One region of the Brachybacterium vulturis genome, then DNA from elsewhere that is predicted to be linked to it. Evidence: riboswitches for the same ligand, from Rfam matches in the RefSeq annotation. Region 1 holds a riboswitch; the other holds the start of a gene.

Evidence for each region. A riboswitch is a leader RNA that binds a small molecule or an ion and turns the genes downstream of it on or off. The one in region 1 is predicted to bind thiamine pyrophosphate.
Region 2: linked by a shared signal. The riboswitch ahead of CFK38_RS04950 (bifunctional hydroxymethylpyrimidine kinase/phosphomethylpyrimidine kinase) and the one ahead of CFK38_RS07120 (ECF transporter S component) in region 1 are both predicted to bind thiamine pyrophosphate.

What each region holds. Positions count from the first base shown of each region.
Region 1 is NZ_CP023563.1:1,581,790-1,588,695, reverse strand. Features, by position in the region: gene CFK38_RS07130 (phosphoribosylaminoimidazolesuccinocarboxamide synthase) at 1-502, shown strand, start outside; gene CFK38_RS07125 (ATP-binding cassette domain-containing protein) at 550-2,931, opposite strand; gene CFK38_RS07120 (ECF transporter S component) at 2,921-3,625, opposite strand; TPP riboswitch at 3,664-3,772, opposite strand; gene CFK38_RS07115 (protein-L-isoaspartate O-methyltransferase family protein) at 3,841-4,443, opposite strand; gene CFK38_RS07110 (MBL fold metallo-hydrolase) at 4,479-5,204, opposite strand; gene CFK38_RS17565 (sensor histidine kinase) at 5,520-6,827, shown strand; gene CFK38_RS07100 (response regulator) at 6,817-6,906, shown strand, end outside.
Region 2 is NZ_CP023563.1:1,115,468-1,122,373, forward strand. Features, by position in the region: gene CFK38_RS04945 (MFS transporter) at 1-1,148, opposite strand, end outside; gene CFK38_RS04950 (bifunctional hydroxymethylpyrimidine kinase/phosphomethylpyrimidine kinase) at 1,145-2,827, opposite strand; TPP riboswitch at 2,818-2,910, opposite strand; gene CFK38_RS04955 (exonuclease SbcCD subunit D) at 3,001-4,164, shown strand; gene CFK38_RS04960 (AAA family ATPase) at 4,161-6,906, shown strand, end outside.

The DNA.
Region 1 (6,906 bases):
GCTGCCGAGCGGGCTGGCCGAGGCCTCCCGCCTGGAGCCTGCGATCTTCACGCCCTCGACGAAGGCCGCGCCCGGGGAGCACGACGAGAACATCACCGTCGCCCAGGCCCGGGAGCTGCTGGGCGAGGGTCTCACCGAGCAGCTGGAGTCCCTCACCCTGGCGGTGTTCGAGCGGGCCCGGCGGATCGCCGATGAGCGGGGCATCATCCTCGCCGATACCAAGCTCGAGTTCGGCCACTCCCGGATCGACGGCACCCTGATGCTCGGCGACGAGCTGCTCACCCCGGACTCCAGCCGGTTCTGGTCCGCGGAGACCTTCACCCCGGGTCGCACCCCGCCCAGCCTGGACAAGCAGTTCGTGCGGGACTGGCTGACCTCCCCGGCCTCCGGCTGGTCCAAGGGCTCCACCGACGCACCGCCCGCGCTGCCGGCCGAGGTGGTCGCCCAGACCCGGCAGCGCTACGTCGAGGCGTACGAGCGTCTCACCGGCCAGGACTTCTGAGCCGGGCCACCGGGCGGGCGGCGATGCCGTTCCGCCCGGTGGCCCCCTCATACCAGGAGCAGTACGGCGATGACCACCGCCGCGATCCCGCCCGCCAGCAGCGCATCCCCCCGACCCAGCGGGACCGGCCGCCAGAGGGTCCGCTCCCCCTCGCCGAGGCCTCGTGACTCGAGCGCGAAGGCGATCCGCTCGGCGCTGCGCACCGCATCGACCAGCAGGCCGAAAGCGCAGCGCAGCAGGTGACGGGGCCGCAGCCGGGCCACGGTCCCCTCGGCGGTCAGCGGCAGCCGTACCCGATGAGCGCGGGTGAGCGTCTCCCACCGGCGCGGCAGCTCCTCCAGCAGCCGGTGCCCGGCCAGCAGCGCGTAGGCGAACCGGGCGGGCAGGCGCGCATGCTGCTGCAGGCTCACCATCGTGGTCCGCGGCTCGGTGGCCCACAGGACGGTGAGGGCGCCGAGCCCGATCACCAGCGCCCGCAGCGCCAGCGCCGCGCCCAGCACGATCCCCTCCTCGGTGATCCGGATCGGCAGCTCGGGCCAGGGTTCGTGCCCGGGACGGCTGACCACGTTGACCAGGAAGATCCCGCTCGCGAACACCACGAAGGGCAGCTGGGCACGCAGCAGGGCGAGCGGTCCGCGGCGGCAGCCGACCATCACGCCGACGCCGAGCAGGGCGTACAGCACCAGCAGCGGGGCCGGCTCGGTCAGCGCGATGCACACGATGCTCAGCCCGGTCAGCAGGGCCAGCAGCACGGTGGGATTGCGCCGGGCGAGCCATCCCCGGGGGCGGGTCCTCGCGGCAGGGTCCGCGGCCGGCGGGGGCTCCGCCGCGGCCGGCGGCTCGTCCGCAGCCGGCCCTCCCGCGACGAGCCCGGCGCGCTGCAGCAGCGCCTCGTCCTGCAGCAGGGCCGCGGGCGGCATCGGCCCGTGCAGCCGGCCATCGGCGATCACGGCCACCGCATCGGCCGCTTCCACGGTGCGCAGGTCATGGGTGGCGATGACCACCCCCTGCCCGGCATCGGCCGCCTCCCGCAGCTGCTGGAGGACGGTGCCCGCGGCGGCCCGATCCAGGCCGTAGCCGGGCTCGTCCGCCAGCAGCACCGGCCGCTCGGCGAGCAGCATCGCACCGAGGGAGAGACGACGCTGCTGACCGCCGGAGAGCGCGAAGGGGCTCGCCTCCCGCTGCTCGTCGAGCCCGAGCCGGGTGAGCATCGCCGCGACCTGTGCGGTCTCCGCCCCGGAGGCCGCGAGCTCCCCACCCACGGTGTCGGCCACGAACTGGGCTTCGGGCCGCTGGAACACGAGGCCCGCCGCGGCCCCCTCCACCTCACCGCGACGCGGCGGGTCCAGCCGGGACAGCGCCCCCAGCAGGGTCGACTTGCCGGCACCGTTGCGGCCGACGACGGCGAGCAGCTGCCCGGAGCGCACGGTGAGGTCGACCCCGGTCAGGACAGGACGGCTCCGAGGGCCGAGATCCGCGCCCCGCACGGTCAGCAGCGGCTCCGTCGCGGGTCCCGGGGCCGGGCCCGGGGCGGGGCTCGTCCCCCGCTCCGGACCCGGCTCCGCCGCGCCCTCCAGCTGCTGCTCGAGCTCGCGCGGCAGCCAGCATCCGGCCTCACGCAGGGTGGCGCCGTGACGGGCGAGGACGTCCCCGGTCGGCCCGTCGGCGAGCACCCGTCCGGAGGCGTCCAACGCGATGGTGCGCGGCGGCAGCCCCGCCACCCCGCGCTCCCCCGCCCAGTCGTCGAGCCGGTGCTCGACCAGCAGCACCGCGACCTCGCCGCCGGCGGCGGCCGTGACGGCCTCGCGCACCGCGGCCACCCCGTCGGCGTCGAGCATCGCGGTCGGTTCGTCCAGCAGCAGCAGGCGGGGCCGGCCCACCACGGCCGCGGCGAGCCCTGCCCGTTGCAGCTGCCCGCCGGACAGCGTCGCGGCGCTGCGCTCGCTCAGCTCGTCGATCCCGGCCTCGGCCAGAGCATGGTGCACGCGCTGTCCGATCTGCGCAGGCGGGAGGCAGCGGCTCTCGAGCGGGAGCGCGACGTCGTCGGCCACCTGCGGCAGGCAGACCCCGTCGGCCGGATCCTGCCCGAGGAATCCGACGGCCGCGGAGGTGGCGAGGACGCCGCCGGCGATCGGATCGATGTCGCCCACCCGCAGCGTCCCGGTGACCCGGCCCCGCTGGTGGGCGGGGATCGCACCGGCGAGCGCACGCAGCAGCGTGGACTTGCCGCAGCCGCTGGGTCCCAGCAGCAGCACCTGCTCCCCGGCCCGCAGGGTCCCGGTCCAAGGGCCGACGCCGGCGCCCGAGGGCAGCACCACCTCGAGGTCCCTCGCCTCGACGACGAGCTCGGCGGGCGCGGCGGACGCGGCGGACGCGGCGGCCTCGACCGGGCGCGACGCGTCCCGGACCGTTCCCCGCTCAGCGGACACGGCGCTGCGGGATCCCGTCGGCCTGCGCCGACGCACCGATCGCGAAGTTCGCCAGCACCCCGGTGCGCTCCAGCGCACGGACGATCACGCGGGCCAGCAGCCCGCCGAGGACGATCCCGGAGAGCACCTGCATGCCCAGCCGCAGCGTGAGCAGGTCCTGCCCGTACCAGCCCAGCCGGTACGCGGACCAGAAGAACACCAGGCCCGCGCCGAGCGCGCCCGAGGCGGCGAACACGCCCCAGCCGAAGCGGCGGTAGCGGGTCAGGGCGAAGGGCAGCTCGCTGCCGAGCCCCTGCAGCGCGGCCGAGAGCACCAGCAGCGGCCCGACGGGGCTGCCCAGGAACACCACTTCGATGGTCCCGGCGAGCATCTCGGCGAGGATGCCCACGCCGGGTCGGCGGACGATGGCGATCGCGATCGGCGCCACCAGCAGCCAGGAGCCGAAGATCAGGTGCTGGGCGACGTCGCCGGCGGGGCCCATCGCGATCGCCAGCCAGCTCCAGGCCTGCACGAACACCCAGTACAGGAATCCGAACAGCACGCCGAGCACGACGACCAGCACGATCTCGCGCAGACCGAGTCGGGAGCGGGCGGCCGTGGGATCGGGGTCCGGGCTCGCAGCGGGCGGCGGGCCGCCGGGATCGACGGCAGGAGCAGCGGTGGGTGCGGAGGCATCACGAGAAGCTGGGATCACGGTCCGTGCCTTTCCAGACGGGCACGGGCGCGCAGCGACATTCGCTCGGCGGAGCTCCCTGCGCCGGCATGATCCGGATCAGGTTCTACGGTCGGAGTTCGAGAACTCCCTCTCAGCCCGGCCTACCGGACTCCCGTGCACGGGGCCACCCTAACCGGAGCGTCCCCTCCCGTGCACGGCGTCCAGGCGGCGGACCCTCCCGTGCCCGGCTCGGCTCACGGCCGGTCCTCGATGAGGGGCACGAAGAGGTAGGCCCCGTGGACGGTCTCCTCCAGTGCGTCCCCGCGGCGGGCGATCCGTCGCAGCTGCTGCGCGACGGGGATGACCAGGATCCCGCCCTCGCCCAGCTGCGCGGGCAGCGCCGGCGGCAGCTGCTCGGCTCCGGCGGAGACGAGGATGCGATCGAAGGGAGCGTCCTCGGGGGCGCCGAGCACGCCGCGCCGGGCGGTGCGGATCCGCGCCCGGCCCTCGGGCACGGTCTCGGCGAGCGCGGCGCGGGCCGGGCCCAGCAGGCTCTCCTGGCGTTCGAGCCCGAGCACGGTCCCGGTGGGGCCGACGAGATGGGCGAGCAGGGCGGTGGTCCAGCCGGAGCCGGCTCCCAGGTCGAGCACCCGGTGCCCCTCGCGCACATCGAGCAGGCGGAGCATGTTCTCCACGGTGGTGGGCTGCGAATTGGTCTGCCCCTCGCCGATCGGCAGCGGGGCGTCCTCCCCCGCCCGATGACGGAGCGAGGCCGGGAGGAAACGGGCCCGCGGCACCGCCCGCATCGCCCGGGCGACCCGGTCGGCGGGCCTCGCCCTGCCCCACAGCTCCTGCATCTCGCTCCCCTCCTGATGTCCTCTGCCCGGCGTGCTCAGTCGGCGCCGACCTCGATGACCCCGTCGGCCGGCCAGTCGCGCACCTCGGTGCCCTCCGGGGCGAGGGACGTGGACTGGCGCAGGAAGATCGGGCGGCCGACGTCGGAGGCGATCGCCTCGTGCACCGGCAGTGCGAGCACCGGGCCGACGGCCCGCAGGAAGTCGATGGTCTCGCCGATCTTCGACCAGGGAGCGACCACCGCGAAGGCGAGCACCTCGATGCCGCGGAACTGCGGGACCGGTTCGAGCGAATCACCGGTGATGCCGAGACGGGGACCGTCCCCGGCGGAGAGCACCAGGCCCGAGTTCCCCACCCGGGGGATGTCCGGATGGATGATCGCGTGCCGGCCGCCGACGGCCTCGAGGCGCACCGCCTGCTCCCCCGGGGCCGCGGGCAGCTCGTGCACGTCACCGGCGGCGAGGGCCAGCAGGCGCCGCGCGGGGACCGCGGCGGCATCGCTTGCGGGCTCGGCGAGCAGCGCAGCCGTCTCCGGCTCGGCGATCACCTCGGCGCCCTCGGCCCGGTCCAGCACCTCCTCGAGCAGCGCCCGGTCGAGGTGGTCGGGATGCTGGTGCGTGATCAGCACCGCGTCCAGGCCCGACAGCAGCTCAGCGTCCAGGCCGCGCACGGCATCCGCGCTGAAGCCTCCGGGATCCACCAGCAGGCGCCGCCCGGCGATCTCCACGAGCAGGCAGGAGTGGACGAGGTGGCGGATCTTCATCGGGTCCTCCCGGGGGCGAGGTCAGGTGTGCCTCGAACATATCGCCGCGGACGGCTCCGTGCCAGGGCCGAGCGGTCCGGAGGCGCGATCCGCAGCCGGCGGACGGCGGGTCACGGCCCGGTGCCGCCGTCCCCGGGCCCCGCGCCCTCCACCGATCGGTGGAGGGCGGGAGGGCCGCTCGACGGTGTCGGTCCCGGCGCACCATCACCAGACTCGGGGGATGACCAGCACCCGCACCGCACTGCCGCCGCCCCTCTGCCACCGACCTGCCGATCCAGGCTCCGGCGGCACTACTGTGGGGGGCGTGGAGCCCTCATGAGACCGGCTGAGACGCGCACCTTCATCGCCGGCGGCAATCTCGACGTTCCCGACGTCTCCCCGCGGAGCTGGGCCACGAACTGGCCCCTGCACCTGGTGGTCGCCGGGACCACGCTGCTGGGGCTGGTGGCCGGGCCCGGCCCGGTCCCGACGCTGCTGGTGCTGCTCTGGCTCGTGGTCTACGCCGCCGCTCACTGGGCGGTGGTGCTGCGCGGCCTGCTCGGCGCGGGCGCGGTGAGCGGCATCCTGCTCGGCGCGATCGCCCTGGCCCTGCTGGCGTTCTCGCACCAGGGGATACACCTGTTCGCGGCCTTCATGCTGATGTGGGTGCTGCTGTCCAGCTATCGCACGGGACTGGTGGCGACCCTGCTGCTGGCGACCGGGATGACCCTGGTGCTGCTGCCCGACGGGCTGGACCGCGGCCCGGCCGGCGTGGCGGTGGTGCTCGCCGTCGGCCTCGGCAGCGCCCTGTTCTCCATCCTCATGGCCTCCTGGATCTGGCAGACCGAGCTGCTCTCCCACGAGCGCCGGGAGCTGGCCGAGCAGCTGGCCGCCACCGTGGCCCGCCTCGAGGACACCCGCACCGAGCTGCTCGCTCTCGAGCACCGGCGCGGGGCGGACGAGGAGGCGAGCCGCTTCGCCGCCGAGATCCACGACACCCTCGCCCAGTCCTTCACCTCGATCACGATGCTCTCCCAGGCCGCCCGACAGACCGACGCCGCAGGCCGCGCCGACGCCGTCCCCTCGGCGCTGCTGGCCCAGATCGAGGAGGTCTCGCGCGAGGGTCTGGCCCAGGCCCGTGCGCTGATCGCCCGCACCCAGCCGCCGCTGGATCTCGCGGCCGGTCTGGACCGGCTGGCCGCGGACCTCGAGGAGCGCACCGGCGTGCGCACCCGCGTGGACGCGTCGGGCTGGTCCCCGGTCGCCACCCGTGCCGAGGTGGTGCTGCTGCGGACCCTCCAGGAGGCCCTGCGCAACATCGAGCGGCATGCCGAGGCCGCGACCGTGCGCATCCACCTCACCCGGGAGGACGCCGTGGCGCTGCTCGAGGTCGCCGACGACGGCATCGGTGTCGATACCGGTCTGCCCACCGCCGGGTACGGGCTGGTGGGGATGCGGTCCCGGCTCGAGGCGGAGGGCGGCGCTCTGCACCTCCGCTCCTCCCGCGGCGGGGGGACCACGCTGCGGGCCTCGCTGCCGGTCGCCCCGGAGGACGGCCCGAGTGGCGGGACCGGCCACCAGGGCGACGGCGCCGCCGCGATGCCGTCGGTCCCCGGCCACCCGGAGGTGCCCCGTGCCCGGTGACCCCCTGCGCGTCGTCCTGGCCGATGACCATCCGCTGTTCCGCTCCGGGGTGCGGGCCGTGCTGGAGACCGCCGGTCAC
Region 2 (6,906 bases), 470 kb from region 1:
GCGCCGTACCCGGTGGAGCGGATCGAGGTGGGGAAGCGCTCGGAGAGGTAGGCGGCGATCGGCCCGTAGGCGGCGACGGTGGCGACCTGCAGCAGCGCGGCGCAGGCGGCGGCCATCGCCAGAGTGGGGGAGGTGACCGCGAGCCACCACAGCAGCGGTCCCGCCACCGTCGCGGCCGCACCCCAGACCATCAGCAGCCGGCGCCGCCCCACCAGGGTGGACAGGTGCACGGCCGCCGCCATCGCGACCGCCTGCGCCACCGAGGCCAGCCCCATGACGATCGGCACCGCGATCGGCTCCAGCGGCGCATCGGTGCCCAGACGCTCGGTGAGCAGCAGCACGGTGGTGTAGGTCAGCAGCCACAGCCCCGTCATCATCGCGAACACCTGCCAGAACGCGCGCGACCAGGAACCGGCCAGCAGGGTGCGCAGGGTCGGGGCCGACGCGGCGCCCGCGCCGTCGCGGAGCGTCCGCTCCTGCTGCTGCGTGAACAGCGGGGCGTCGCTCACCCGCCGGCGGTAGTAGAGGAGCATGCCCACCGAGAGCAGGGCTCCGGCCGCGAACAGCACCCGCCACCCCCAGGCCGCGTACTGCTGCGGCCCCAGCAGCGTCAGCAGCACCGCGACGGCGAAGGCCACCGCCGCCTGCGCCCAGGGGGCCATCGACAGGATCAGCCCGCTCATCAGCCCGCGCCGACGCGGCGCCGACCATTCCATCGCCAGCGGGATCGCGGCCGAGTACTCACCGGCCACGAAGATGCCGCAGAGGAACCGCAGCAGCAGGATCAGCGCCACCGTCCCGACGCCCAGCAGCTGATGGGTGGGGACCAGCGCGATGGCGAGCGCGCACGCGGCCGTGCCGCCGATGGCGATCCGCGTGGTGCGGGTGCGGCCCAGGCGATCCGCGATCCTGCCGAACACGACCCCGCCGACCGGACGACCCATGAGCATCGCGATGATGATCAGCGCCCCGGTGGAGGCGGTCGCACCGGGCCCGGCCAGCACCAGCATCGCGGGGGCGAGCGCCGTCACGGGCAGGAACACATGGATGTTGTCGATGAAGTTGCCGACCACCCCGGCCCGCAGGGCGGATCGTCCCGTCGGGGGCAGCTGACGGGGTCCGGCGAGCGTCGAGGCGGCGGCGGTCATCGGACCGCCCCGCTGAGAGCGGCCTCCGCAGGGGCATCGTGCGGCGCGAGCCGACGGGCCTGCTCGAAGAACTCCAGCTCGTGGCGGCATGCCAGGAGGAACGCCCGCGCCGCCGCAGCCCGCCGGACGGGGCTGGCCGCGGCGAGCTCCCGCTCGACCTCGCCCAGCGCCCCCTGCACGCCCTCGACGAACCCGGGATCGCGATAGGTCTCCAGCCAGGCGGCGTAGGGATGGCCCGGCGCGATCTCGGCCAGCTCACCACCCACCTGCGCGTAGAGCCAGAAGCACGGCAGCACCGCGGCGGCCACCACCGGGGTGGGGGAGCCGAGCGCATGGCGGAGCAGGAAGTCGGTGTACGCGCTGGTCACCGGGCTGAGGGCGGTGTCGTCCTCGGCGGGCTCCGCGGACAGCCACGAACGATGCAGCTCCGCCTCGACCGTCAAGCAGCTCCGTGAGGACTCCGCCCAGAACGTGCGACCGGAGGCGGTGGTGGACGCCTCCGCGAGGGCGGCCAGGGCGCGGGAGTAGCGAGCGAGGTAGAGCGCATCCTGGGCGAGGTAGACGTCGAACGCCGGGCCGGGCAGGCTGCCGTCCACCAGTGCACGGACGAACCCGGAGTCCGCCACCTGCGCAGCCAGGGAGGACCCGGCGGCCCAGAGCGCGGCGGTCCACGGGCCGGCAGGGGCGACGACCGGGAGCACCGGGGCGATACCGGTCTCCGTGCCGGCATCCCCTGAGCAGGCGTCGATCAGGTCCTCGGGTGCCTCGAGCCGGGCGGGGACCTCGCCCACCCGCAGCCAGGGCGCAGCGGAACCGGCCGCCGCCAGCCGTCGACCCTGGTGGGCGTGGTCCACGGGACCGTGCCCCGTCCCGACCTGCAGGGCAGCCCCGTGCACGATCGCCTCGTGCAGCCACTGGGTCGCCCAGGCCAGGGCCGCGGCGGGGCGGTGGCCCGCACCCAGGCGGGTGGCGAGCGCGGAGGCGAGGGAGCAGCCGGTGCCGTGCGTGGAGGTGGTCTCCACCCGGGCCGAGCTCGCCCGGTGCTGCGAGCCGTCCGGCTCCACCCAGGTGTTGGTCACCTCGCGGTCCTCGAGATGGCCCGTCTTGACGAGGACGGCGACTCCGGTCTCCGCCGCCCAGCGGCCGGCCTGCGCGAGCGCCTCGTCCTCGGTCCGGGCGCGCGGCGCACCGGTGAGCACCGCGAGCTCGTCGATGTTCGGGGTGACCACGCTCGCACGGCGGCAGAACCGGAGCATCGCCCGCTCGGCCGCGGGCTCCAGGAGGCGATGGCCGCTGGTGGCGACCATCACCGGATCCACCACGAGCACCCGCGGCGGATGCGCGTCGATCCAGGCCGCCACCGCCTCGATGACCTCGACGGTGCCGAGCATGCCGGTCTTGACGGCCTCGAGCGTGACGTCGTCGCTGACCGCGGTCAGCTGGGCGGCGAGGAACTCGGCGGGCGGCACATGGATGTCGCACACGCCGTGGGTGTTCTGCGCGACCACCGCGGTGACCACGGCCATGCCGTAGCCGCCCGCGGCGGTGATCGACTTGAGATCCGCGGCGGTGCCGGCGCCGCCGGTGGGGTCCGTCCCCGCGATCGAGACCACGCGCGGCACCGTCGGCCGTGCGGGGAGGAGGGCGGACGGGGACTGGGTGCAAGGATCCGGACTCATGCGGACATCCCTTCGCTAGTACGAACTAGATCAGGTTCCACGGGTGTCATCTCAGCGCGTCATGCGCACCCCGTGTCCGCCGACCACCCTAGAGCACGAGCTCGCGGCGGGCACCCGCCGTCCGCCGCGGCGAGACGTCACCGGCTGTCGGCCCCCGCTCGTAGGCTCAGGGCATGAAGATCCTGCACACCTCGGACTGGCACCTGGGCCGCACCCTGCACAAGGTCGATCTGCACGCCCACCAGGCCGCCTTCCTCGACTGGCTGGTCGACCTGGTCCGGGGCGAGCGGGTGGACGTGGTCGTCATCCCCGGGGACGTCTATGACCGCGCCGTGCCCGCCGTGTCCAGCGTGACTCTGCTGGACAGCGCCCTGGCGCGCCTGGCCGACACCGGCGCCACCGTGGTGCTGACCTCCGGGAACCATGACTCCCCGGAGCGGCTCGGCTTCGGTCGCTCGCTGATGCGCCCCGGCATCCACCTGCTCACCGACGTGCCCGGCATCGAGCATCCCGTCTCCGTGGCCGACGAGCACGGCGAGGTGCTCTTCTTCGGCCTGCCCTACCTCGAACCCGACCGGGCCCGCACCGAGCTGGTGGGGGAGGGGGAGGCGCCGCTGGCCCGCAGCCACGAGGCCGTCACCCGTGCCGCGCTGGACCGCGTGCACGAGCGCGCCGCCGCGCATCCGGGAGCGCGCACCGTCGTCCTTGCCCACACCTTCGTCACCGGCGGCGATGCCAGCGACTCCGAGCGGGACCTCTCCGTCGGCGGCGTCGACTCGGTGCCCGCCGGTGTGCTGGGAGGCCTCGACTACCTGGCGCTGGGCCATCTGCACGGCTGCCAGGACCTCACCCGCCTCGTCGGCGCCCCCGCCTGGTATTCCGGCTCGCCGCTGGCGTTCTCCTTCTCCGAGAAGAACCATCGCAAGTCCGTGCTGCTGGTGGAGCTCGGCGCCCCCGGGACCGCAGCGGAGATCAGGCGGATCCGGACCCCCGTCCCGCGTCCGCTCACCGAGCTGCGCGGCAGCCTCGAGGAGATCCTCGCCCGGGCCGACGAGCACGGCGGCGACTGGGTCAAGGCCGTCGTCACCGACCCGGCCCGCCCCGCCCACCTGCAGGAGCAGCTGCGCGAGGCCTACCCCCACCTGCTGCTGACCGAGTACGCGCCCGAGGGCCGGGAGGCGAGAGCGGGCACCCCGGTGGTGCGGCGGGAGCAGAACCCGCTGGACGTGATGGACGACTTCCTCGCCCACGTCACCGGCGCGGCCCCCACCTCCGCCGAGCACGAGGTCCTGGACCGCGCCTATACCGCGGTGCGCCGCCAGCAGGAGGCCTCATGAAGCTCCACCACCTGCGCCTGACCGGGATCGGCCCCTTCGCGGGCACCGTGCAGATCGACCTCGCCGCCCTCGGCGCGAGCGGCATGTTCCTGCTCGAGGGGCCCACCGGCTCCGGCAAGTCCACGATCCTCGACGCCATCGTCTTCGCCCTGTACGGGCAGGTCGCCGGCAGCGTCAGCAGCGGCGACCGGATCCGTTCGCAGTTCGCCCCGCCCACCGAGGCGAGCGTGGTGGACCTGGTGTTCGAGACCGCCTCCGGGATCTTCCGGGTGCGCCGCCAGCCCGAGTTCCACCGCCCCAAGCTGCGCGGCACCGGCACCACCAAGGAACAGGCCAGGGCCGTGCTCTGGCGGATCGGCTCCCCGCAGCTGATCGAGGACGTCATCGCCGACACCGCGGGCGGGGGCAGCGGCACCGAGGCGATCGCGAGCCGCCTCGACGAGGTGGGCCGCGAGATCCAGCGCGCCGTGGGGCTCACCCGTGAGCAGTTCACCCAGACCGTCCTGCTGCCCCAGAACGAGTTCGCCCGCTTCCTGCGCGCCGGCACCGGGGAGCGCCAGGCGGTGCTGCAGCGCGTCTTCGGCACCGAGACCTACGCTCGCGTGGAGAAGCAGCTCGAGGAGATGCGCAAGCAGGCCAAGCGCGAGGTCGACGCCGCCCAGCAGACCCTCGGCACTGCGCTGGCCCGCTTCACCGAGGCCGCAGCCCTGCAGGAGGAGCCGGTCGGCGTGCTCGAGGAGCATGCCGCGGCGCTGCGCCTGGAGCCGCTGGCAGCGCTCGCCGCGGAGCACCTCGCGGCGGTGACCGCCCGGGCCGACGAGGCTCGGGACGCGGCGGAGCAGGCCGGGACCGCCGAGCAGGCCGCCCGCACCGCGGCCGAGACCGCCACCACCGCCCGGAAGCGCATCGATCGCCGCCGGGAGCTCGACGCGCTCGCCCACCGGCTCTCGACGGAGAAGCCCGCGCTCGAGACGGCTCGCACCGCCCTGCAACGGGATGAGTCCGCCCGCCCCGTCCTCGAGGTGCTGCGCCGTCGTGATGCCGCCTCCGCGCAGGCCGCCTCCGCGGTCGAGGCGCTCGCGCAGCTCGCGAGTGGCACGCGGCCGCAGCAGAGTGCGGTCGTGGACCTGCTGGACGGGGAGGATGCTGCGGCGCGCCTGGTGGCCGCAGCCGAGGACGCCACCGCCGCAGCCGGCGCGCTCCAGGACTTCGTCGACCTCGAGGCCGCGCTGCCCGCGCGCGAGCAGAAGCTCGCTGAGCGGCGGGAGCAGCTCACCGCGGCGACGACAGCCCTGGCCGCGCTCACCGAGCAGCTCGAGGCACGACCGGCCCGACGCACCACGCAGGTCACCGCCCGCGATGCCGCCCGCAAGGACGCCGCCGCCCTGGCGGACGCCCGCCTCGCCCTGCACACCGCCGAGGAGCGACACCAGGCCACCACTGCTGCCGCGGCCCAGCAGCAGCAGGTCGAGACCGCCCGGAAGGAGGCTGCAGCCACCCTGCGCACCGCCCAGGAGCGGGCGACGACGGAGAATGAGCTGCGCCGCCGCCGCTTCGCCGGGATCGCCGCCGAGCTCGCCGTCGACCTCGAGGTCGGCGATGCCTGCCCCGTCTGCGGCGCGCTCGAGCACCCCCATCCGGCGGGCGCCGCCGAGGATGCCGTCGGCCCTGAGCAGGTCGAGGCCGCGGAGGAGCAGCGCCGGGCCGCCGAGGCCGCGCACTCCCGCGCCGAGCAGAAGCGCGCCCTGGCGGGCCAGGAGCTCGCCCGGCTCCGCACCGCCGCCGGAGACCTCACCCCCGAGACCGCGACCACCGCTGTCCAGGCCGCGAAGGCTGAGGTCCAGACCGCCCGCGCGGCCGAGCAGAAGGCCGCGGAGCTCGAGAGGGCGCTCACCGCCTTCGACGAGGAGACCGAGCGCCTGACCCGGGGCAAGGAGACCGATGCCCTCGGCGTCGAACGCGAGCGCACCGAGATCGCCGCGGCGTCCGATGCCCTCCAGGCCGACCGCAGCAAGGTCGCCGAGGCCCGCGGCGAGGACGACTCCATCGCCGCCCGCCGCCGCGGCCACCTCGACCGCGCCCGGGCCGCGACGGCCCTGCGGGAGGCGCTGCGTGCCCGGGTCGAGGCCGAGCAGCGTGCCGCCGAGCTCGCCGAGGAGGCGGAGACGTCCCGTGCCGCCAGCGGGCTCGCCACCGCCGAAGCGGTCCATGCCGCAGTGCTCGCCGTCGAGGAGCGGCAGCGACTGCAGAAGCTCGTGCAGGCCCGCGCCGTCGACGAGTCCCGGCTCTCCGACGGCCTGGCCGAGGAGGGCATCGCGGAGGCCGAGGCGAGCGAGGAGGCTCGGGAGCAGGCGCAGGCCTTGGTGGTCGCGACCGGGGAGAAGCTCACCGCCGCCCATGCCGCGTCGCAGGAGGCCGCCGGCATCGCCGCCCGGCTCCGGGGCATCGCCGAGCGCGCCGCCGCCGCTCGGACCGCGCTGGGGACGGCGTCGGACCAGGTGCGCACCGTCAGCGAGGACGCGGGCATCACCGTGCGCGTCGCCGACCTCGCCACCGGCCGCTCGAGCGACGGGGAGCGGGTGCAGCTGTCCACCTACGTGCTGATGTGGCGGCTCGATGCGGTCATCGAGGCCGCGAACGTGCGCCTGGCCCTGTTCTCCGGCTCCGACCTCGAGCTGCTGCGCGACACGGGTGCCCGGGGCGCGAGGAAGACCGGCCTGGACCTGCTGGTCCTGGACCGTC